3 regions of the Buttiauxella agrestis genome follow, and region 2 is predicted to be linked to each of the others. Evidence: predicted binding sites of a transcription regulator. Region 2 holds the regulator's gene; each other region holds the start of a gene.
What was found. The regulator CRP, encoded in region 2, controls carbon source genes, mostly activating them, when cyclic AMP is high. The targets are predictions, from matches to a motif close to ATGTGANNNNNNTCACAT.

Region 1 (8,182 bases), 300 kb from region 2:
TAACCGCCCGCAAAGATATGGCTGAAGGCGTGTGGGAAACGGCCCCATTTTGGCGATGGCACAACCGCAACCAGCTTCTTGATTTCAGCCAGAGTTTCCAGCACTTTCGCGCCCTGCTCCGGGTTGAATTCAGCGTGCAGACGGAAGTCGAACAGGCCGAACTCCAGCTGGCGCAGAATAAACAGCGCCGCCTGGTAGTTCTTCGCCGCCAGCATTTTGTCCAGCAGCTCTTTTGGCAGCGGTTCGCCGGTTTCGTAATGGCCGGAGATAAACGCCAGCGCGTCCGGCTCCCAGCACCAGTTTTCCATAAACTGGCTTGGCAACTCGACCGCATCCCACGGCACGCCGTTGATACCGGAAACGCCCGCGGTTTCGACTTTAGTCAGCATGTGGTGCAAACCGTGGCCGAACTCATGGAACAGCGTGATCACTTCGTCATGAGTAAACAGCGCGGGTTTGCCATTGACCGGGCGGTTGAAGTTACAGGTCAGGTAGGCGACAGGTTTTTGCAGCGAACCGTCAGTTTTACGCATTTGGCCAACGCAATCGTCCATCCACGCCCCGCCACGCTTGTTCTCGCGAGCATACAGGTCGAGATAGAAGCTGCCGCGTAACTCATTTTTCTCGTCATACAGCTCGAAGAAACGCACATCGGAATGCCAGACGTCGATGTCTTTGCGCTCTTTCGCAGTGATACCGTAAATGCGTTTCACCACTTCAAACAGGCCGTTTACCGCGCGATCTTCCGGGAAGTACGGGCGCAGTTGTTCGTCGCTGATGCTGTACAGATGCTGTTTCTGTTTTTCGCTGTAATAGGTGATGTCCCACGGTTCCAGCTCGGTGACGTTAAATTCTTTTTGCGTGAACGCGCGCAGTTGCGCCAGTTCGGCCTCGCCCTGTGGACGCGCACGTTTCGCCAGATCGGTTAAGAACTCCAACACCTGCTGCGGGTTTTCTGCCATTTTAGTGGCGAGAGATTTTTCCGCGTAGTTGCCAAAGCCCAGCAACTCCGCCAGTTCATGACGCAGCGCCAGAATTTCTTCCATCACTGGCGTGTTGTCCCACTTGCCTGCATTCGGGCCTTGATCGGATGCGCGAGTCGCATAGGCGCGGTACATTTCTTCGCGCAGTTCGCGGTTGTCGCAGTAAGTGAGCACTGGCAAATAGCTTGGGATATCCAGCGTCAGCAGCCAGCCATCTTGCTCTTTGGCTTCGGCCTGAGCGCGTGCTGCCGCCAGTGCACTTTCCGGCATACCAGAAAGTTGTGCTTCGTCAGTAATCAGTTTCGTCCAGCCCTGAGTCGCATCCAGCACGTTGTTGCTGTAGGTCGAACCCAGTTCAGACAAGCGCGCAGCGATTTCGCCATAGCGCTTTTGTTTTTCTGGCGGCAAACCGATGCCAGAAAGCTCGAAATCACGCAGTGCATTATCAACAGCTTTTTTCTCAGCCACGCTCAGATCGGCATAAAACGCACCGTCACGCAGGTTGCGATACGCCTGATAAAGCCCTTCGTGCTGCCCAACCCAGGTGCTGTACTCAGACAGCAGCGGCAGCGTTTGTTCGTAAGCCTCACGCAGTTCCGCGCTGTTTTGCACGGAATTCAAATGACTGACCGGCGAGAAGATGCGGCCCAGGCGGTCGTCCACTTCTGCCAGCGGCTGGCAAAGATTATCCCAGTTATAAGGCGCGCCTTGCGCTACCACGCTTTCGACTTTCGCACGGCAATCATCCAGCGCTTGCTGCACGGCTGGCACGATATGTTCAGGTTTAAGAGCGGAAAACGGCGGCAGATCGAAAGGGGTCAGCAATGGATTAGTCATAAGCGCGGTTCCTGATGTCTGATAAGTGGAGCGCGGCTCGCGCACCATAGGAAATTTTTATACCCTAAATAATTCAAGCTGTGGGTAGGCGGCAAGGAAGAGAATCCCCAGGAGCTTACTTGAGTAAGTGACTGGGGTGAGCTTGTGCAGCCAACACCCCCACAGCTTGAAGTATGACGGGTATAAAGCAATACCTTTTAACATGAGGCTTAGTGTAGATAATTTCAATGCCAGGCGGTGAGCATAAGGCTGTATACTGTGCAGAATAGTTGTTCTTCTTTTGTCTTTGGAAACCCTGCAAGCCATGCTCAGTTATCGCCACAGCTTTCACGCCGGCAACCACGCCGACGTACTGAAACACACCGTTCAAAGTCTGATCATCGAATCCTTAAAAGAGAAGGAAAAACCTTTTCTGTACCTGGATACTCATGCAGGCGCAGGCCGATACAAACTGAGCAGCGAGCACGCAGAGCGCACCGGTGAATATCTGGAAGGAATCGCTCGCATCTGGCAACACGATGATTTGCCAGCGGAACTTGAAGCCTATATTGGTGCGGTGAAAGCCTACAACCACAGCGGCCAACTGCGTTACTACCCAGGTTCTCCACTGATTGCCCGCCAGCTTCTGCGCGAGCAAGACAGCCTGCAACTGACCGAACTGCACCCGTCAGATTTCCCGCTACTGCGTTCTGAATTCCAGAAAGACAATCGCGCTCGCGTTGAACGTGCGGACGGTTACACCCAGCTTAAATCCAAACTGCCGCCAGCTTCGCGTCGTGGTCTGATTCTTATCGACCCACCGTATGAGATTAAAACTGACTACCAGGCCGTTGTGACAGGCATCAACGATGGCTATAAGCGTTTTGCGACAGGGACTTATGCCCTGTGGTATCCCGTGGTGATGCGTCAGCAAATCAAACGCATGCTGCGCGAACTGGAAGAAACGGGCATTCGCCGCATTCTTCAAATCGAACTGGCTGTACTGCCTGATAGCGACCGCCGTGGCATGACTGCCTCCGGCATGATTGTTATCAACCCACCGTGGAAACTGGAGCAGCAAATGGCTAATGTACTGCCGTGGCTGCATAAAACCCTGGTGCCATCAGGCAACGGTTCGACCACATTGAGCTGGGTTGTGCCTGAGTAACGGCTATTGCAGCTATCGGTGGAACCATTTTCTCGGCGCGCTACAATCGCGAATATTTTTCGACTCATTAGGGAAACATCATGACCAAACATTATGACTACCTCGCCATTGGCGGCGGCAGCGGCGGTATTGCCTCCATTAACCGTGCGGCGATGTATGGAAAGAAATGCGCACTGATTGAGGCGAAAGAGTTGGGCGGTACCTGCGTAAACGTGGGTTGCGTACCGAAAAAAGTGATGTGGCACGCGGCGCAAATCGCCGAAGCTATCCATAACTACGGCCCGGATTACGGTTTCGACACCACGGTGAATAAATTCGACTGGGACAAACTGATTGCCAGCCGCACCGCGTACATCGACCGCATCCACACCTCTTATGACAACGTGCTGGGTAAAAACAACGTCGATGTAATTCGTGGCTTTGCGAAATTCGTCGATGCGCACACGGTTGAAGTGAACGGCGAAACCATCACCGCAGACCACATCCTGATTGCCACCGGTGGCCGTCCAAGCCGTCCGTCTATTCCAGGTGCTGAATATGGCATTGATTCCGATGGCTTCTTCGCGCTTCCTGCTTTGCCAAAACGCATCGCGGTTGTTGGCGCGGGTTATATCGCGGTTGAAATCGCAGGCGTGGTCAACGCGCTGGGTTCTGAGACACATCTGTTTGTGCGCCAACACGCACCACTGCGTACTTTTGACCCGTTAATCGTCGAAACGCTGCTGGAAGTGATCAACACCGAAGGCCCAACGCTGCACACGCAAGCGGTGCCGAAAGCGGTTGTCAAAAATGCCGATGGCAGCCTGACGCTGCAACTGGAAGATGGTCGCGCTGAAACCGTAGATTGTCTGATTTGGGCGATTGGTCGCCAGCCGGAAACCGACAACTTCAACCTGGCAGCAACCGGTGTGAAAACCAACGCCAAAGGCTATATCGAAGTTGATAAATTCCAGAACACCAGCGTTGCGGGCATTTATGCCGTGGGCGATAACACCGGTGCAGTTGAACTGACGCCTGTCGCTGTTGCAGCCGGTCGTCGCTTGTCTGAGCGCCTGTTTAACAACAAGCCGGACGAGCATTTAGATTACAGCAACGTTCCGACCGTCGTGTTCAGCCACCCGCCAATTGGCACGGTTGGTTTAACCGAACCGCAAGCGCGTGAGCAATACGGCGACGACAACGTGAAGGTGTATAAATCGTCCTTCACCGCGATGTATACCGCCGTGACTTCGCACCGCCAGCCATGCCGCATGAAGCTGGTATGTGCAGGCCCGGACGAGAAAATCGTGGGTATTCACGGCATCGGTTACGGCATGGATGAAATGCTGCAAGGCTTTGCAGTGGCACTGAAAATGGGTGCGACTAAGAAAGACTTTGATAATACAGTAGCCATTCACCCGACCGGTTCGGAAGAATTCGTTACCATGCGATAGGGAATTAAACGTGAATTCAAAAAGGCTGCGAAATTTAGATTTCGCAGCCTTTTTATTTATTTCAGACATTTTAATAAAGCTCGAATAATCAAAAACACTAACTTATTAATTTTCATACACCTGCGTTATAAAATCTTTCCAGATGAAACTTTAAATATATTTTAACTGATTTGGTTACATTCAGATGCAACCGCCACATCTATACTCTTCAGATTGTATTCGTTTGAAATTTTATATTTGCAGAGTGCCTCTTATGAAAAGTAAATCTTCGATAGTGATGGGTGTTATGGCGGGCATTTTTATGTTCTCCACGCTTTCCATCAATAATGCCTACGCCACTGAACAAGGCCAGCAACGCCATCAGGCAAGGGATGTTCGACAGGATACCCGTCAGGACTCGCGTCATGACAAGCGCGAATGCGTGGTTAACGATAGCAAAAGCAACAGTAATTGCCGCCAGGATAAGCGCCAAAGCAAACAAAATGGCCGTGAAGAAGCACGAGATATTAAATACTAATAACTAAGCCATACCCTTGTCGGGTATGGCTTTTTTTATTATCGGCTCGGCATGTCAGGAATAATCAAATCACCACGCAGTACGTTCGAACCCAAAGCACTTTGGGTTTTCTCGGTCAGCCATGTCACGATTCTTGCCGCCATCGCATCCATTGAATATTCAATGGCGGGAATGGTTGGAATACCCGGCAGATGCAGTGAACCCGCCAGGCTAAACACCATAATGTCTTTCGGAACAGATTTATTAAACGCCTGCAATTGCGGAATGATGCGCTGTGCTTCCAGCTCATCAGCAACTAATAACGCGTTGAAATTCAATGTGGTGCTGTTATTGAGTAGCACCTGGAGCGCAACAGATGAAGACGTTGAATCCATAAATATCAGGTTGCGGTTAAAGGGCAGGAAATTGTTTTCCAGCGCGCGCTTATAACCCAACAGAATTTGATCAACCGACCCGCAGGAATCAGGGTTGATGACCGCAATCTGCCTTCTTCCCTGTTTAATTAAATAATTACAGGCCGTTTCAGCAGCAAAAGCGTGATCAAAATTAATGCTGTTACTGGAGTCAACATCCACGCAATCGACAAGAACGACATTCTCCTGGTCGATATTGAGCGGGAAACGCGCGCCGATAATCAGCACGTCATCACACAGCCCGCAGGTTAGCTCATCAAGAGCATGCATGACCTCCGCTTTGCTGTTCGCGAAACGCAGCAGCAGGTGTTTTTGATGTTGGCTAAGATGTTTCTCCAGCGCGTAAAGATAACCCGTGGTCTGGTTGATATTTTCCTGCGCGCAAATCACACCAATGCAGCCGGTAGACTGGCTGAGTAGTGATTGCGCAATCATATTTGGACGGTAACGCAGCTCCTCAGCCGCTTTCAGCACGGCCAGGCGACTTGCTTCCTTCACTCCGCGAGATCCACTCAACACCCGTGATACTGTGGCTTTAGAAACCCCAGCTAAACGCGATACATCATTGATTGTAGACATCTTTTTCCTTTATCAGGCTGTGGTTCATGCCTGTCTGTCCTGAATACAACTTCGGCTCAGATTGTAGCCAATTTCAGTATAGTCGTTTCCATTTTTGATGGAAACCGATTTTCCACATGATGTCCAAACCATACATTCACCAAACAATTTTGTGATGACGATCCAATAAGTAATGCCGATAAAGGCGGGATCTTGATGAGTGTCACAGATCTGTTTGCTGCGGATGGAAAACGGTTTCCATAAAGTATCAAATCATTTCCGCAATACTTTATTTACATTTTGAGGATGAGTGTTAATGGTCAAGATCATGTTGTGTTGTTCCGCCGGAATGTCCACCAGCCTGCTGGTTAAAAAGATGCTGACAGTGGCTGAAGAACGAGGAATGCCTGTAGAAATAGAGGCTTACGGCGTGGCTGAGTTTGATGTGCAGTTCCCGCGTTATCAGGTGGTGCTGCTCGGGCCACAGGTAAAATATATGTTAAGTACGCTTTCAGAAAAGACCGCCTCTCACGGTATTCCGGTTCAGGCCATCGACATGATGGACTACGGCATGCAGCGTGGCGATAAAGTGCTGGATTATGCTCTGTCGCTTATCGAAGCGGCTCACTAAAAGGGTTATTCATATGAGTTCGCTATATCAATCCATGGTGACGGTGATTGAGCAATCCATCACTCCGTTGGCGGGTCGTCTGGGGCAACAAAAGTACGTGATCGCGATTCGTGATGGGTTCACCGCAGCCCTGCCGTTCATGATTATTGGCTCTTTTATGCTGGTGTTTATATTCCCGCCGTTCTCCGCTGATACCACTATCGGTTTTGCTCGTGCATGGCTGGATTTCTCTCAGACTTACCGTGAACAGCTGATGCTGCCGTTTAACCTGAGCATGGGCGTGATGACGTTTTTCATCTCAGTCGGTATTGGCGCAAGTCTCGGGCGACAGTTTAATCTCGACCCGGTGATGTCCGGCCTGCTGGCCTTTATGGCATTTTTGCTGGTTGCAGCACCGTATGCCGACGGCAAAATTTCGACTCAATATCTTTCAGGCCAGGGCATTTTCACCGCACTGATTACGTCGATTTACTCCACGCGTATTTATGCCTGGCTTAAAGAAAACAAAATCACCATTCGCCTGCCAAAAGAAGTGCCAACTGGCGTTGCGCGTTCGTTTGAAATTTTGATTCCGGTAGTCGTCATTATCGGCACGCTGCATCCGCTGAATTTATTCATTGAAGCGCAAACCGGCATGATTATGCCGCAAGCGATTATGCACCTGCTGGCTCCACTGGTTTCCGCATCCGATTCCTTACCCGCCATTTTATTGTCCGTGTTGCTGTGCCAGATTTTTTGGTTCTCTGGTATCCACGGCTCGCTGATTGTCACCGGCATCATGAACCCGTTCTGGATGACAAACCTGGCAGCAAACCAGGCCGCGCTGGCTGCGGGAACCGCATTGCCACATATTTATCTGCAAGGTTTCTGGGATCACTATCTGCTCATTGGCGGCGTCGGTTCCACATTGCCACTCGCCTTCTTATTGCTGCGCAGCAAAGTGACGCACCTGCGTACCATCGGGAAAATGGGCATCGTTCCAAGCTTCTTTAATATCAACGAACCGATTCTGTTCGGTGCGCCGATTATCATGAACCCATTGCTGTTTATTCCGTTTATTTGCGTCCCAATGGTCAACGCCGTGTTGGCTTACACCGCAACGAAACTGGGCTGGCTGGCACAAGTCGTTTCCCTGACTCCATGGACAACTCCGGCGCCCATTGGCGCATCGTGGGCGACAAACTGGGCCTTTAGTCCGGTGGTGATGTGTGTGATTTGCATGGTCGTTTCAACCGTAATTTATCTGCCATTCCTGCGCGCTTACGAGCGTTCATTGCAGAAAACTGCAGCAGAAAACGAAGCACGTTCACCTCTGACAGAAACGGCTATCAGCAATTAATAACCGCCGTCTAAACACTCTGGAATTAATGATGATTGAATTAGAAGAAGCCGTAATGGAAATAATTATGAATGCCGGGCAGTCGCGCAGTTTGTGTTTTGAAGCGCTGCATTCCGCAAGACAAGGAAATATCGAAGAAGCCAAACTGTTATTACTGGAAGCCGATGGTTACGCGCGCGAAGCTCATAAAATGCAAACCAAATTGATTGAGCAAGATGCAGGCGAAGCCAAACAGCCGATGACGCTAATTATGGTGCATGCTCAGGATCACCTGATGACATCAATGTTAGCGCGTGAGCTTTCAAACGAAATCATTCATTTATA
Region 2 (8,182 bases):
ATCCGTCACCGCGAGCTTGAGCTGGAAGGGGTGCAATTCCACCCGGAAAGTATTCTCAGTGAGCAGGGGCACCAGCTGTTAGCCAATTTCCTTAATCGTTGATTTTTTATTGCCAGATAATGATTTTTTATGCATATTTCATGATTATATTTTCATGTCTGTTCTTGCGTAAAAATGGGATGGCAATTAATGGCAACCGAACAATCAGCAATTACCCGCGCTACTTTTGATGAAGTGATTTTGCCGATTTATGCACCGGCGGAGTTTATCCCGGTTAAAGGCAAAGGCAGTCGTGTTTGGGATCAACAAGGTAAAGAGTACGTTGATTTCGCCGGCGGGATTGCCGTCACGGCGTTAGGCCACTGCCACCCAGCGTTAGTGGAAGCGTTAAAAAGTCAGGGCGAAACGCTATGGCATACCAGCAACGTTTTCACCAATGAACCCGCGTTGCGCCTGGGCCGTAAGCTGATTGATGCTACTTTTGCTGAACGCGTACTGTTTATGAATTCTGGTACCGAAGCTAACGAAACCGCCTTTAAACTGGCACGTTACTACGCTTCTACGCACCATAGTCCGTATAAAACCAAAATTATTGCCTTCCATAATGCCTTCCACGGCCGTTCGCTTTTTACCGTTTCCGTTGGCGGCCAGCCGAAGTATTCTGACGGCTTTGGCCCGAAGCCTGCCGATATTATTCATGTGCCGTTTAACGACTTGCATGCAGTGAAAGCGGTGATGGATGACCATACTTGTGCGGTCGTGGTCGAGCCGATTCAGGGCGAGGGCGGTGTAACGGCGGCAACCCCAGAATTCCTGCAAGGCTTGCGCGAGTTGTGCGATGAGCATAAAGCGTTGCTGGTATTCGATGAAGTGCAGTGCGGGATGGGGCGTATCGGCGAGTTGTTTGCGTACATGCATTACGGCGTGACGCCAGACATTCTGACCAGCGCGAAGGCACTCGGCGGTGGCTTCCCGGTCAGCGTCATGCTGACTACTCAGGAAATTGCTTCTGCGTTCCATGTTGGCACTCATGGTTCAACCTACGGCGGAAACCCGCTGGCATGTGCCGTTGCGGGTGCGGCGTTTGACATCATCAATACGCCTGAGGTTTTGAAAGGTGTTGCGACGAAGCGCCAGCAATTCGTTAAGCATTTGCAGCAAATCGACGAGCAATACGACGTGTTCAGCGACATTCGCGGCATGGGCCTATTGATTGGCGCTGAGTTGAAACCTCGCTACAAAGGCCGTGCTCGGGAGTTCCTGTATGCGGCGGCAGAAGCGGGCGTGATGGTCTTGAACGCGGGGCCAGACGTCATGCGTTTTGCCCCGGCGTTAATTGTTGAAGATGCTGATATCGAAGACGGTATGTCGCGCTTTGCCAAAGCGGTCGCAAAAGTCGTTAACGCTTAATCGCCCGTCAATTTGAGCGCCGTAAGCGGTTCAGCCAGATACCGTGATGTGGCCGCTGGCGCCATGCAACCGATGAAATGGTATGCATGGTGCTGAGGTGGCCCAACACCCGCTGTAAATGTTGCTCCATGGTACTTAGCGGCCCGCTCGGAAGCCCTTCAAGCGGGTCGAGAATATTCGCATCATTGGTTTCCCCTGGCCCATCATATTGAAGCCGCTGCTGGCATCGTTGCAGCGCAATTTCACACGATTGCAAATAACGCTGGGCGAGATCCGGCGTAAGCATGTTGTGCTCGCGGGCGAGCGTGGTCATCGCATTGATGTGTTCGACGATAAACTGGCTGTGCGTCACCCACAGTTTCATATCGGCAAGATAGTGCGAGTTAAATCCAGGTTCCTGCATCGCCTGGTTGAGCGAGTTGAATAAGGCATTGTGCGCCTGGTTGACCCTCATTCGCGAATACGCCAGCGGCGTGGGTTCCGGGTCACTGCTCAGAATCAGGCGAATCGCATCTTGATCGCGCTCCAGAGCATCGTGGGCGTTCTGGCGCAGCAAACCACTTTGCCACTGTGGCCACAGCCATACCATGCCACCAAAGGCAATCAGGCAGCCGAGCAACGTATCTATTAAGCGCGGGACGATGTACTGCTCGGCGCTGAGGGTGATCAGTTGCAGGGTGTAAACCGCCGTGACGGTAAAGCCAATTGTCGCCCAGCCGTAACTCTTACGAATGAACAAATAGCTGACCAGCGTAATGACCAACATCGCGGCCAGCGCGATATCTTGCGGAAAGTGGAAGTGCAGTGCGATGCCCGCTATCGCCAAACCTGCAATCGTGCCTGCCGACCGGTGAAGAATTCTCACCCGGGTCGCGCCATAGCCGTTTTGCGTCACAAACATTACCGTCATCAAAATCCAGTAAGGTTTGGGCAGATGTAAAAACCCCCCCAAAATACTGGCGATGGTCAGCATTACACCTAATCTGGCGGCGTTACGCAGCGCGGCGGATTTCAAAGACAAATAGCTTTTCAGTGCTGCCCAAAGTGGCAAACGACGCTGCCGGTCTTCCATCAAATCACGGATATATAACGGGCGCTGGGTGCGTAAAACACGGCCAATCCGACTGAAGTGGTAATGACAAAATTGCCCAACCGGGTTATCCGGATTTTGACGTGCGATTTTCTCGAGGGCATCAATCTGTTTATCCATCGTGAAACGCTGTGGGAACCGATGATAAAGAATGTCATCAGCCAGCACACGTAAACGCGCCGCAATGGTCTGCGCGTTCCAGCGAATCACGGCTTCAGCGTGGCTTTTCTCAACCAGTTTTTGCACTTCGGCAGGTTGGTGAAGGCTGACGGAAATGTGTTCTTGTAAATCCAGAGCGACCTGAAACGCACGTAACAAGCGTTTGTAGCCATTTTGCTGGTTCGCCGCCAGCATGTGCAATTGCTGGTAGCAGACCGTGATCAGGTCAACGGCTTTTTGCTGCCGCTCCAGGAGCGGAGGCAGCGCTTTTTCAGGATCGGTATGCTGCGTGAGCATCCCGTATTTGGCTTCGCAGTACTCTGCCAGTTGGCGATAGAGCAGGCTTAATGATTCACGCAGTGGCTGCTCGCGCCACATCCAGAACCAAAACCAGTTAAACACGCCGTACCAAATTGTACCGCTGACATACAGCAGCATGGGCTTCCAGATGGGCATATTCCCGGCCATGCTGAGTGTAAAGATGGCGGCAATGAGTGAGGCGGGAAGCAGACGAGCGTGCAGGGAGCTGATTTCGGCTGTGACGCCCAGCAATAGCGCCATCACGGCCAATATCACCGGCAACGGCACGGAGGTATAAAGCAACAAAAGCTGCATGATCAAACTGCTGACGGCAAACAGACTACCGCCGACGATCAGGCGTTTGAAGAAGCGTTTATGGGGGGTATCAAGCCCTGCAATGTTGCAGCAGGCAGGGACTAAAGAGAAAAGCAGGCCGGACTGGAGATTGCCAAAGAGCAAACCTACTGCCACCGGAAGGCACAGCACCAGCGTTTGCCGCAGTGCGTAGTTAACTTCAGGATGGTAGATAAGCCGACGCCACATAAGTCTTATTTAATCCCTTTTTACCGCAGGGGTTAGATTTTAGAGACAAAAAAGGCGTGTTATGAAGCAACACGCCATTTTTGAGACGGAGATTAACGAGTGCCGTAAACGACGATCGTTTTACCGTGAGCAGAGATCAGATTTTGATCTTCCAGCATTTTCAAGATACGACCAACGGTTTCGCGAGAGCAACCCACGATCTGACCGATTTCCTGACGGGTAATTTTAATCTGCATACCGTCCGGGTGGGTCATTGCATCAGGCTGTTTAGCCAGGTTCAGCAGTGTCTGCGCGATACGACCAGTCACATCAAGGAATGCCAGGTTACCGACTTTCTCAGATGTCACTTGCAGACGGCGAGCCATCTGGGAAGACAGGCGCATCAAAATGTCTGGATTGACCTGAATGAGCTGGCGGAATTTTTTATATGAAATTTCAGCCACTTCGCAGGCACTTTTAGCACGAACCCAGGCACTACGTTCCTGACCTTCTTCGAACAGCCCTAACTCGCCAATGAAATCGCCCTGATTCAGATAGGAGAGGATCATTTCCTTGCCCTCTTCATCTTTGATCAGAACAGCCACAGAACCCTTGACGATGTAATACAGCGTCTCAGCCTTTTCACCCTGGTGAATCAGTGTGCTCTTCGATGGATACTTATGAATGTGGCAATGGGACAAGAACCATTCGAGAGTCGGGTCTGTTTGCGGTTTGCCAAGCACCATGCGCGGTTATCCTCTGTTTTATAACTGGCTACCAACGACAGGACGCTAAACATCCTGTCTGGCGTTGCAAGTATTAGAATATTCCCCACCTTGGGGAGATGGCATGCAAGTCATTCTTGCTGCCTGTAATTAGTGATGTCCTCTGCATACATGCATAACGTCAATGTATCGATGTAGCATCTGGATTGTTTTAGCATAGCTTTTGACAAGTGTCTCCTATTGTCTCGTTTCAGCTTGACGCAGGTCGCCTTCCATTGCCAGATTTGCTGAATCTGCGTACTCTGAAAGACAATTTTTTCAACGGGAGAAGTAACATGCAAGCACGAGTGAAGTGGGTTGAAGGGTTAACCTTCCTTGGGGAGTCCGCTTCTGGACACCAGATTCTGATGGACGGTAATTCTGGCGATAAAGCACCCAGTCCGATGGAAATGGTTCTGATGTCCGCTGGTGGTTGTAGCGCAATCGACGTGGTTTCTATTTTGCAAAAAGGCCGCTACAACGTGACGGATTGTGAAGTGAAACTGACCTCTGAGCGCCGCGAAGAAGCCCCGCGTCTGTTCACACATATCAATCTGCATTTCATCGTGACAGGCAAAGAGTTGAAAGATAATGCGGTTTCACGCGCTGTAGACTTGTCTGCTGAGAAGTACTGCTCTGTTGCGTTGATGCTGGAAAAAGCCGTAAACATCACCCATAGCTACGAAGTGATTGAAGGCTAGAGTGAAGTAAAAGGGCGGTGTTTAGCCGCCCTAATTATTGATATTCCGACCTTCCGCCAGGCGCTTAACTAACGGCGTCATGATCAACTCCATTGCCAGTCCCATCTTGCCGCCCGGCACCACCAATGTATTGATGTGGGAAATAAATGAGCCTTGCAGCATGGCGAGCAAATACGGGAAATCGATATCATCCAGACCGCGAAAATGAATCACGACAAAGCTTTCATCTAAAGATGGAATACCGCGTGCGGCAAACGGGTTAGAGGTATCTACCGTCGGTACACGCTGGAAGTTGATATGCGTGCGGGAAAATTGCGGTGTGATGTAATTGATGTAATCGTCCATCGAACGCACGACGGAATCCATTACCGCTTCACGGGAATGACCGCGCTCGCTGGTGTCGCGCACCAGTTTTTGAATCCACTCCAGGTTGACAATCGGTACTACGCCAACCAGTAAATCGACGGCATTGGCGACGTCGTGCTGCGGGGTAACGACACCGCCATGCAAGCCTTCATAAAACAAAACATCAGTCGGTTCTGGTAACGGTTGCCATGGAGTAAACGTGCCGGGAATCTGATTCCAGGGTACGGCTTCGTCATAGGTATGAAGATATTTACGTGATTTACCTTGCCCGGTTTTGCCGTATTCAATAAACGTTTGTTCAAGTAAGCCGAAGTCGTTGGCTTCCGGCCCGAAGTAGCTGATATGGCGGCCAAGGTCACGCGCTTTACGAATCGCCATATCCATTTCAGGACGGGTGAAACGATGGAAACTGTCGCCTTCAACTTCAGCTGCACGTAGGTTTAATTGCTGGAAGATTTTACGAAAGGCGATGCTGGTGGTGGTCGTTCCCGCGCCGCTGGAACCTGTTACGGCAATAACCGGATGTTTGGCTGACATAAGGCAACAACTCCATGGGTAGTAGCAAGTTTGGTTGGGTGAAGGCAGTTGTATTATGCAGTATAGGCAGGCTTAGCCGCGAAATTGCCCGCGAGCCATGATATTCACCGTTTCATGAAGTTCTGACCATACCAGTACCGCTTCACCACTTTGCAGTTGGCGCTTAACATCAGCCACCTTTTGCTCAAGTGAGCGCTCTTGTTCACCATAATCTGTGCCTTCGCGTAATACAAAGGATTCAATCAGATTATCAAGCGTTTCGGGAGGCAGGTCTTGCCAGGGAATCATCATATTACTGGTCCAAAAATTGAGACAGCCATTGCGGGATGCGTTGCTCAAGCCACATTTCAGGGCGGCGTAACGTGCCCCCCACAAACCCAACATGCCCACCGTAGCGCGTAAGTTGGTATTCGATATTAGCAGGCAATATGGCTTTATCCGGGATCACATGATGATCCATAAACGGGTCATCTTTGGCGTGGATGATGAGCGTCCGGGTTTTGATTTGTGGCAGTAATGGCATCGCGCTGCATTGACGGTAGTAGTCGATAGCATCAGCAAAGCCGTGAATCTTTGACGTAATCAAATCATCAAACTCGCGCAGACGGCGCATTCCTTTAAGCTGACGCATATCAACAGGGAGAGTCCCCGGATAGCTTCTGAGCTTACGTGCGGCATTTTTCTTCAGCAGATTCAAAAGATAGTGCTGATAAACGCGGGAGAAGCCTTTTTCGATATGCGCGCTGCAATGTTCCAGCATCAGAGGTGCTGACACTATGACACCGGCCTGTAGCGTGCAGTCAGCACCTTGTTTAGCCATTAAACAAGCGAGCATATTCCCGCCGAGGGAAAACCCCACTGCCGCCGTCGGCACTTTGCCATAACGGGTACTGAGCCAGTCCAGGAAGTAGCTACCGTCTTCAGTTTCGCCCGAGTGGTAAATGCGCTTCATGCGATTTGGCACACCGCTACATCCACGGAAATGCATGACTACGCCCAGCCAGCCTTGCTTGCTGGCGGCCTCAATTAAGCCGTGAGCGTATGGGCTGTGCAGGCTGCCTTCGAGACCATGAAAAACAACTAACCGTGGTTTATGCAATGCCTGGCGTGGGTCTTCGCTCCAGGCAAGATCGACAAAATCCCCATCCGGCATGTCCAGACGTTGCCAATGAGGTTTGAAATTGAGGCGACGGCGAATCAAACGCGGAAGCATGGTTTGCAGGTGCGGATTACTGACACCCTTCAACGGACGAAATTGATCATCTTCTTCGTGATTAAAATTCAATACTGCGGGACTTGTCGTAGCCATATCACACTGTTAGTTTCATTTAGTTTGCTAATTAACTTTACCGGGTGTGGAGCACCCATTTCATGGAAACGCTTTTCTTCTCAATGCTTGGTTTTCTTTGGGTCGCGGCTATTACACCCGGCCCGAACAATATGTTACTGACTTCTTCCGGCGCCAATTACGGCTTTATGCGCACCATTCCGTTGATGATTGGCATCATGCTTGGGATGCAATGCATCCTGTTGCTGGTGGCCTTTGGCGTCGGTAGCTTAATCCTTTTGTATCCTGCTTTGCACCTTATCCTGAAGATTGCCGGGAGTGCTTACCTATTATGGCTGGCATGGAAAATCGGCACCGCGACCTATGAAAAACTGGAAACGGATGCGGCGCCTCCGGCTCCTATTCCATTCTGGCAGGGCGGTTTACTACAGGTTATCAACCCTAAAGCCTGGTTGATGGCACTGGGTGCAGTGGCAAGTTTTAGCCTTGCCGGTGCTCAGTACCTGCATTCCGTGGCGTTAATCAGTATCGGAATTGCGCTGGTTAACATTGTTGCAGGTATTATCTGGATTGCGTTTGGCAGCATGATCGGCAAACTGTTGCGCAGTCGCCGCTCCTGGACAATTTTCAATGTCTTTATGGGATTGCTGACCGCAGCATGTGCCCTGTTGATTTGGCATTAAGTTCGCGGGCCTCATCCTTACTTTTCGAGAAGGGTGAGGCCAAACGGTTACTCGGCCTGCATCATCTGCTCTAACTGGTCGTGCGCGTCCAGCCATTCCATCTCGCACTCTTCCAGTGCTGACTTCACTTTCACCTGAGTTTGCAGACATTCAGTCATTTCTGCTTTACGACTTTGGTCGTAAATAGCGCTGTCAGCCAGTTTTTCTTCCACTTGCGCAAGCTGGGCATTCAGCTTTTCCATCTGCTTTTCAAGCGTGGTGATTTGCTTGCGCAGCGGCTGAGTTTGCGTGCGCAATTCTGCTTCACGGCGTTTTTGATCTTTACGGGACTGTGCGCTGTTGGCGTTATCTTTTGCAGAATC
Region 3 (8,182 bases), 180 kb from region 2:
AGTGAAACCTGCGACAAACCAACAAGTTCCAGCGGCAGCGCACCACGCCTGATCGCTCAATCCGGGCGGTCGTTGCACCGCCTGGTTGTATTTAACTGTTAACGGAGAACGTCATGAAGCCGTCCGTCATCCTCTATAAAACGTTACCTGACGACCTGCTTGCCCGTCTTGAAAGTCACTTCAGCGTCACTCAAGTCAGTTCCCTCAGCCCTGAAAATCTCCAGCAACACGCCGATGCTTTTGCCAATGCGGAAGGGATTTTGGGTTCCAGTGAAACGGTGGGTAAAGAGTTTTTGTCTCATACGCCTAAGCTGCGCGCCGCCTCTACCGTTTCCGTTGGCTACGACAATTTTGATGTGGACGCGCTGACCTCACGCGGTATCGCACTGATGCATACGCCAACCGTGCTGACTGAAACCGTCGCGGATACCATGATGACACTGGTGTTGGCGACCGCTCGCCGTGCGGTAGAAGTGGCCGAACGTGTCAAAGCCGGCGAGTGGACAGGCAGCATCGGCGCGGACTGGTTTGGAATCGACGTGCACCATAAAACGCTGGGTATTTTAGGCATGGGCCGTATTGGCCTGGCGCTGGCACAACGCGCGCACTTTGGCTTTAACATGCCGATTCTGTATAACGCGCGTCGCCATCATCAGGAAGCGGAAGACCGCTTTAACGCCCGTTATTGCGACCTTGACACCCTGCTGGCCAAATCCGATTTCGTCTGTATTTCCCTGCCGTTGACCGATGAAACGTATCATCTGATTGGCGCTGAACAGCTGGCGAAAATGAAATCTTCAGCGATTTTGATTAACGCCGGACGTGGCCCGGTGGTTGACGAAAAAGCGTTAATTCAGGCGCTGGTCGACGGCAAAATTCACGCCGCTGGGCTGGATGTCTTTGAGCAGGAGCCGCTACCGGTGGACTCACCTTTGCTTAGTTTGCCGAACGTCGTGGCGCTGCCGCACATCGGTTCTGCGACGCACGAAACTCGCTACAACATGGCTGCATGTGCGGTAGATAATTTGATTGCGGCGCTGACAGGAGATGTGAAAGAGAACTGCGTGAACCCGCAGGTATTGAAGTAATTGATTGTTGGCGGATGACGCTTGCGCTTATCCGCCCTACGAATGATCCAACGTAGGTCGGGTAAGCGTAGCGCCACCCGACATTTTTACTAACCCGACATTAAAACTCAGTCTGAGAAAAACCTGTCATTTCTTCGAGACCCATCTCACGGCCTAACGCCGTCATTGGATGGACGATAACCAGGCCGCGTACCGCTTTTTTCAGAGCGCCCATGTTGGCTTGTTCTTTCTTGGTGATTGGACGTTTGTACGGCAGTGCCATCAGTTTTTGTGCTTCTTTGCTCAGCTTCTGGTTGCGCACCGCTTGCAGGCGCACGATCTCAATTTCCAGCTTCGCTTTCTCTTTTTCCATCTCAGCGTACTTTTCAGCATCGTTGATCAGATGCAGCTCTGGCATCTCGTGACGGATAAGATCGAGGCGATCGCTAAGACGTTTGATTTCTGCTTTTTCGATTTCTTTCATTTTTGATTAACCGTGAATAACTTTCATTGCTGGCAAGGATACACCATTCGGCGTAAGAGGGCGAAAAGGGACTTTGGTCAGAATTACTTCTGGAAGGCTTTTTTTAAGCTGATCCGCGAGATCAGCTCGGTCAAAGAGAGCACCATCGTCGAACGAACGATTTGCTGGTAACGCTGTTTTTGCATAGCAAACAGCTCAGGATCGCTGCCATCCACAAACTTTGGCGTTGGCGGCAGGGCTGAAACACAATGCAATTCACCGAATGGGCCGAGCATTTCATCATCGGTAAAATTATATTCGCTACCGTCGTGATTCAACTCTTCTCGCAGTGCCATTAGCAACTCACAATCTTCGTACTCGACGCGATTGAGTACGCCAAGTCCGTAGATAAGTTTGAGACGCACGGAAAGATCCCCTAACGGGCCATCGCCATCCAATAACGGTTCAACCGCGTATTTCACTGCATAATCGTCTTTACGGAAGACCTGCAACACCAGAATATTCACCGCTTCGGTAAGAAGTTCGACAGCGGCAATCAGCAGGCTACGTACGGTTTTCCCGGCATTAAGACGCTCAAGCACACGGTTTTCAAAGGCCTGGGTTTCTTCCATCTTTGCCTACATTACTAAAAGTATTATTGGGTGCAGCGACTTCTTGCCACACCCGCTTTCCATCACTATTTGCTGCTATATGCCTTCACCGCTTCTGCTACAACATCGCTGTTAGCATCCAGGCCGGAGATTTCGGCAAGTGTTGCTTGCGGGCCTTTTTCTGCAAGCAATTTCTCCAGCTCCTGCGCCTGTGGATCTTGCTCGCTACGGTAATGCATCGCCGCGGCAATACCTTCAACCAGAAATTGGTGTGGCAAACCGTATTCGATAGTGCCCAATAGCGGCTTAATCAGACGGTCGCCCGCACTTAATTTACGCAGCGGCTGGCGGCCTACGCGCTCCACATCATCTTTCAGATACGGGTTCTCGAAACGACCAAGGATTTTCTGGATGTAGGCTGCATGCTTGTCTGCATCAAAGCCATAACGCTTGATCAGCACCGCACCGCTTTCATCCATCGCACCCTTCACGACCGCACGGATTCTCTCATCGAGAATGGCATCGCGAATGGTCTGATGACCGGCCAGTTGACCAAGGTATGCGGTTATAGCATGCCCGGTATTCAGCGTGAAGAGTTTGCGCTCAACAAACGCCATCAGGTTATCAGTCAGTTCCATGCCAGGAATGTTAGGCAGCTCACCTTTGAACTGGGTTTTATCCACAATCCACTCGCTGAAGGTTTCAACAGTCACTTCAAGCGGGTCATGGGTGGCAGATTCTGAAGGCGGAACGATACGGTCAACAGCAGAATCAACGAAACCTATATGCTGCTCAACCCAGGCCTGATCATCTTCAGAAAGTGCCTTCATCACGTGAGCTTTCAGCTGGCTGGTGCCGCGCACCATGTTCTCGCAGGCAATAATATTCAGGGGTTTTTCATTACCGTTAGCGCGACGCAGAACCAGACCTTTTGCGACAGCTGGCGCGATGCGCTCCAGCACAACCGGCCCGACGGCGGTGGTCACTAGGTCAACGTCGGCAATCAACGTAACAACATCGTCGCCGATGCTGCTGACGGCATTCACATTAGAAACCGTATCGATTTGCTCTTGCTCACCCACCACATGAACCTGATAGCTGTGGCGCTCGTTAAGCGCGTCCAGCACGGTTTGGTTAACGTCAGCGAAGGTCAGTTGGATACCCGCGTCTGCCAGCAGTTTCCCGATAAAGCCACGGCCGATATTACCTGCGCCAAAATGTAATGCTTTCATGTCGTTCACCTTCTTAAATTTGAATTACCCGAGAGGGTTCGGGTGAGTCGTTTGGGGAAACGACCCTCACCGGAACCCTCTCCCGGATGGGAGAGGGAAACTGAGACTTACTTCTTACCGGCCAGCAGGTCGAGAACTTCCTGAACGCTGGTCGTATTCGCCAGGCGATCAATCACCGACTCATCATCCAGTGCGTTGGTCAGGCTTGTGATAACCTGGATGTGTTCATTGTTACGCGCAGCAATACCGATAACCAGGCGGGCAATATCATCACTTTCTTCACCGAAGTGAACACCGTGTGGATACTGGCAGAACACAACGCCGGTTTTCAGTACGCGGTCTTTCGCTTCAACCGTACCGTGTGGAACCGCGATACCTTCGCCCAGATAAGTTGGGGTCAGTTTTTCACGCTCAAACATCGCATCCACATATTCAGGCTGAACGTAACCACCGTTCACCAGTTGCTCACCGGCAAAGCGAATCGCTTCTTCTTTGGTGGCCGCCGTCAGGCCGAGGAACACGTTGCCCGCGCCCAGACGGAACAGCATCTCTTCGTCAGCAACGAAGCTGTCTTCCAGGCTGCTCATGACCTTCACTTCTTTCTCGCTCAGGTTATGAGAGGCCACCAGGCGCTCGGTCAGGTTGGCGTACAGGCTGCTGTCGAGGAAGTTAGTCAGGGAAATATGCTGTGCCTGTGGCACCTGACGCATAGCGCGCTCGGTCAGGTCACGGTGCGTAATAACCAGGTCAACATCGTCTGGCAAGCTGTTGATTGCACAGTTGGTGACAGAGATATTTTTCAGGCCTGCATCGTTTACTTTCTTACGCAGCACACCCGCACCCATCGCACTTGAACCCATGCCTGCATCACATGCCACGATGATTTTGCGCACGTGGCTCAGGTCGTTAGACAAGCCTGCACCTACCGCCAGTGGCGCTGTAGCCCCTTTGGATTCTGCTTTCATCTCAGCCATGCGGCGAGCGGCTGCTTCGATATCGTCTTCTTCTTTTACTTTGCTGGTTTTCAGCAAGATGGCAGAGACGACGAAGGAAACTGCTGTTGCCGCCACGATTGCCGCGATGTTAGCGAAGTAGGCACCTTTTGGTGTCATCGCCAGGACCGCCAGGATGGAACCCGGAGATGCCGGGGAAACCAGGCCGCCGTTCAGCAGAGTCAGAGTGAACACGCCAGTCATACCGCCGAGGATAACGGCCAGGATCAGACGTGGGTTCATCAGCACATATGGGAAGTAAATTTCGTGGATACCGCCCAGGAAGTGGATGATTGCCGCGCCGCCCGCAGACTGCTTAGCATTACCACGACCGAAGAACATGTACGCCATCAGCACGCCCATACCCGGACCAGGGTTTGCTTCAATCAGGAAGAAGATTGATTTGCCCAGTTCGTGGGACTGCTGAATACCCAGCGGCGAGAAGATACCGTGGTTGATTGCGTTGTTCAGGAACAGGATTTTCGCTGGTTCTACGAAGATAGAAGCCAGTGGCAGCATGTCATGGACAACCATGAAGTTAACGCCTGCCGCCAGAACTTTGGACAGGACTTCAACCGCAGGGCCGATTCCCATGAACGCCAGAATCGCCAGAATCATACCGATGATGCCAGCGGAGAAGTTGTTCACCAGCATTTCAAAGCCGGATTTAATCTTGCCGTCTACCCATGCGTCGAAATGTTTAATCGCCCAGCCGCCCAGAGGACCCGCAATCATCGCACCGAGGAACATCGGCATATCCGCACCGACGATAACACCCATGGTTGTGATTGCGCCGACCACACCACCACGGTCGCCACCGATTAAGCGACCACCGGTATAACCGATGAGCAACGGCAGCAGGTAAGTAATCATCGGGCCGACCAGTTTCGCCAGTGTTTCGCTTGGCAACCATCCGGTTGGAATAAATAAAGCGGTGATAATACCCCAGGCGATGAATGCGCCGATGTTTGGCATTACCATGTTGCTCAGGAAACGACCAAAGCTTTGCACTCTGATCTTGATATCGGATGACATACGCACACCCCTTGTTGTGTTTACGTGCTGGGAAAGCAGCCCGAGGTTTATTGTTAATGTGGTGGCAAGCAGTGCTGCCAGATGCTCTAAGTGAGGCAAATCTGGCACTGAATCGTTAAGGTGTCCAGCGCATGGAAATTAGTGTGATGGAGATCACTCATTACAGGGTGTGACGAGTCATGATCTGGCGATCCAGATCACATAATTAGTGTGTAAAAAAAACACAGCAGCTAATTTTTGCGCATCATTGATGTCTTTATGTGACAAGAGTCACATTTACTTGCTGAGACTTTGTTATTTAAATGTGATGTGATTCACAAAATATTTTACGTGGATTTTCGCGAGTGTGATCCAGGGCAGCCCCACCTGCCAGAAGCCTTTCGTTTTGTCAGAAAATTACAGCGCAGCGGCAAACAACATCGCGCGACCCCAGGCGTCTTCATAATTCCTGAACCATACTTACGCTTTGTCGATTGAAAATGGACGATGTAATGAAACTTATCGGTAATTACACCAGCCCGTACGTGCGCAAAATATCCGTCATCCTGCTGGAAAAGGGCATCACGTTTGAATTTGTGAACGACAACCCGTGGACGTCCGACAGCACCACTGCGCAATACAACCCGCTGGGCAAAGTACCGGCGCTGGTGACGGACGATGGCGAGTATTGGTTCGATTCTCCAATTATTGCGCAATACCTCGAGCTTTTGGACATCGCCCCTGCCCTGATCCCCCGTGACCCAAAAGCCGCCCTGCAAATGCGCCAGATTGAAGCGTTGGCAGACGGTGTAATGGACGCCGCCCTGGTTTCAGTGCGCGAGCGTCAGCGCCCGATCGAGCAGCAATCTGAAATAGAACTCCTGCGCCAGCGCGAAAAAATCAGCCGAGGCCTGACACTGCTCGAACAATACGCTGCGGATAAAAAACTCAATGCCGATGAACTTTGCGTGGCGACCATCGCGGTGGCTTGCGCTGTGGGCTATCTCAACTTCCGCCGGGTTTCCCCGGGCTGGTGTGTCGACCGCCCGCATTTGGTAAAGCTGGTCGAGAAACTCTTTGAACGCGAAAGTTTTGCACGGACAGAACCGCCAACGGCATGATCTCCCGCCATGACAGGGGGCCAGCTCCCCCTGTAAACTATCGCCATATTTCACCACTCAGCGGCTTGCCATGACACCCGATCGCAACTTGTACAGCCAGCTTCCAGCTATCGATAAACTGTTACGTGACGCTTCTTTCAGCGATTTGCTACGCAATTTCGGCCACACACAAGTGGTCAGCACCTTACGTGAAATGCTGGAAACCGCCCGCGAATACATCCGAACCCAACAACAGCTCCCGACATGGAATGGAAATTGGGCGGCTCAGGCACAAGTACAGTTGGAATCTCACCAGCGCAGTGCTCTCCAGCCCGTGTTTAACCTCACAGGAACCGTACTGCATACCAATCTGGGCCGCGCATTGCAGGCAGAAGCGGCAATCGAAGCCGTGACCCACGCGATGCGCTTCCCGGTGACTCTGGAATATGATTTACACGGTGCAGAACGCGGTCATCGCGATAAAGCGCTGGCAGCCTTGCTTTGCGAGTTGACCGGTGCGGAAGACGCCTGCATCGTTAATAACAATGCGGCAGCGGTTTTGCTGATGCTGGCAGCCTGCGCCAGTGGTGAAAACGTGATTGTCTCGCGCGGTGAACTGGTTGAAATCGGCGGTGCATTCCGCATTCCAGATGTGATGCGCCAGGCGGGTTGCCAACTTGTGGAAGTTGGTACGACAAACCGCACGCATCTCAAAGATTATCGTCAGGCCGCGGGTGAAAATACGGCGCTATTGATGAAAGTCCACACCAGCAATTATCAGGTGGCAGGCTTTACCAAATCCGTTACCGAAGCCGAACTGGTGGAGCTTGGCAACGAGCTAAACATTCCGGTAGTGACCGATTTGGGCAGCGGTTCGCTGGTTGACCTCACTCAATGGGGATTGCCAGAAGAACCGATGCCGCAACAACTGATTGCCGCAGGCGTAAGTCTGGTGAGCTTCTCTGGTGATAAACTGCTCGGTGGGCCGCAGGCAGGCATTATCGTTGGTAAAAAAGAGCTTATTGCGCGTATTCAGCAGCACCCGCTCAAACGCGCCCTGCGCGCGGATAAAATAACGCTGGCAGCCCTTGAAGCGACCTTACGTTTATATCAGCACCCGGAAACGCTGGTTGAAAGATTGCCGACGTTACGCCTGTTAACGCGTGATGCGAACGAAATCACAGAACTTGCGCAACGTCTGCTGCCTGCATTCCAGAGCCAATACGGCGAGCAATTCACCGTCTGCGTGGAGCCATGTTTATCGCAAATTGGCAGCGGCTCTTTGCCGGTAGATCGATTACCAAGTTCGGCGCTGACATTTAGCCCGAAAGATGGCCGAGGCTCCACGCTGGGCGCACTCACCCAAAGCCTGCGTGAATTACCCAAACCCATTATCGGCCGTATCAGCGACGGGCGTTTATGGCTGGATTTACGCTGCCTTGAAGATGAAACGGGCTTCATGGAGAACCTGAAACCATGATTATTGCGACCGCCGGGCACGTTGACCACGGCAAAACTACCCTGCTACAAGCTATAACTGGCGTGAATGCTGACCGTCTGCCGGAAGAGAAAAAACGCGGCATGACCATCGATCTCGGTTACGCCTACTGGCCGCAACCCGATGGCAGAATTCCCGGTTTCATTGATGTTCCGGGGCATGAAAAATTCCTCGCCAACATGCTGGCAGGCGTGGGCGGCATTGA

Region 1: a site for CRP is predicted at 6,059-6,076, ahead of DY231_RS00390 (PTS sugar transporter subunit IIB). Genes of this name have one in related genera too.
Region 3: a site for CRP is predicted at 5,659-5,676, ahead of DY231_RS00945 (glutathione S-transferase). Genes of this name have one in related genera too.

Annotation. Positions count from the first base shown of each region.
Region 1 covers NZ_UIGI01000001.1:84,329-92,510, reverse strand. The annotation lists gene prlC (oligopeptidase A) at 1-1,820, opposite strand, end outside; gene DY231_RS00410 (23S rRNA (adenine(2030)-N(6))-methyltransferase RlmJ) at 2,125-2,967, shown strand; gene gorA (glutathione-disulfide reductase) at 3,048-4,400, shown strand; gene DY231_RS00400 (hypothetical protein) at 4,654-4,917, shown strand; gene DY231_RS00395 (LacI family DNA-binding transcriptional regulator) at 4,956-5,909, opposite strand; gene DY231_RS00390 (PTS sugar transporter subunit IIB) at 6,205-6,519, shown strand; gene DY231_RS00385 (PTS sugar transporter subunit IIC) at 6,533-7,858, shown strand; gene DY231_RS00380 (PTS lactose/cellobiose transporter subunit IIA) at 7,890-8,182, shown strand, end outside.
Region 2 covers NZ_UIGI01000001.1:380,259-388,440, forward strand. The annotation lists gene pabA (aminodeoxychorismate synthase component 2) at 1-102, shown strand, start outside; gene argD (bifunctional acetylornithine/succinyldiaminopimelate transaminase) at 190-1,410, shown strand; gene DY231_RS01785 (YccS/YhfK family putative transporter) at 1,418-3,502, opposite strand; gene crp (cAMP-activated global transcriptional regulator CRP) at 3,595-4,227, opposite strand; gene DY231_RS01800 (OsmC family protein) at 4,542-4,946, shown strand; gene DY231_RS01805 (phosphoribulokinase) at 4,977-5,849, opposite strand; gene DY231_RS01810 (YheU family protein) at 5,922-6,140, opposite strand; gene DY231_RS01815 (hydrolase) at 6,142-7,158, opposite strand; gene DY231_RS01820 (LysE family translocator) at 7,221-7,820, shown strand; gene DY231_RS01825 (ABC transporter ATP-binding protein) at 7,868-8,182, opposite strand, start outside.
Region 3 covers NZ_UIGI01000001.1:203,291-211,472, reverse strand. The annotation lists gene DY231_RS00975 (MFS transporter) at 1-52, shown strand, start outside; gene ghrB (glyoxylate/hydroxypyruvate reductase GhrB) at 114-1,088, shown strand; gene DY231_RS00965 (YibL family ribosome-associated protein) at 1,189-1,551, opposite strand; gene DY231_RS00960 (MltR family transcriptional regulator) at 1,635-2,162, opposite strand; gene mtlD (mannitol-1-phosphate 5-dehydrogenase) at 2,228-3,373, opposite strand; gene DY231_RS00950 (PTS mannitol transporter subunit IICBA) at 3,481-5,400, opposite strand; gene DY231_RS00945 (glutathione S-transferase) at 5,892-6,500, shown strand; gene selA (L-seryl-tRNA(Sec) selenium transferase) at 6,571-7,959, shown strand; gene selB (selenocysteine-specific translation elongation factor) at 7,956-8,182, shown strand, end outside.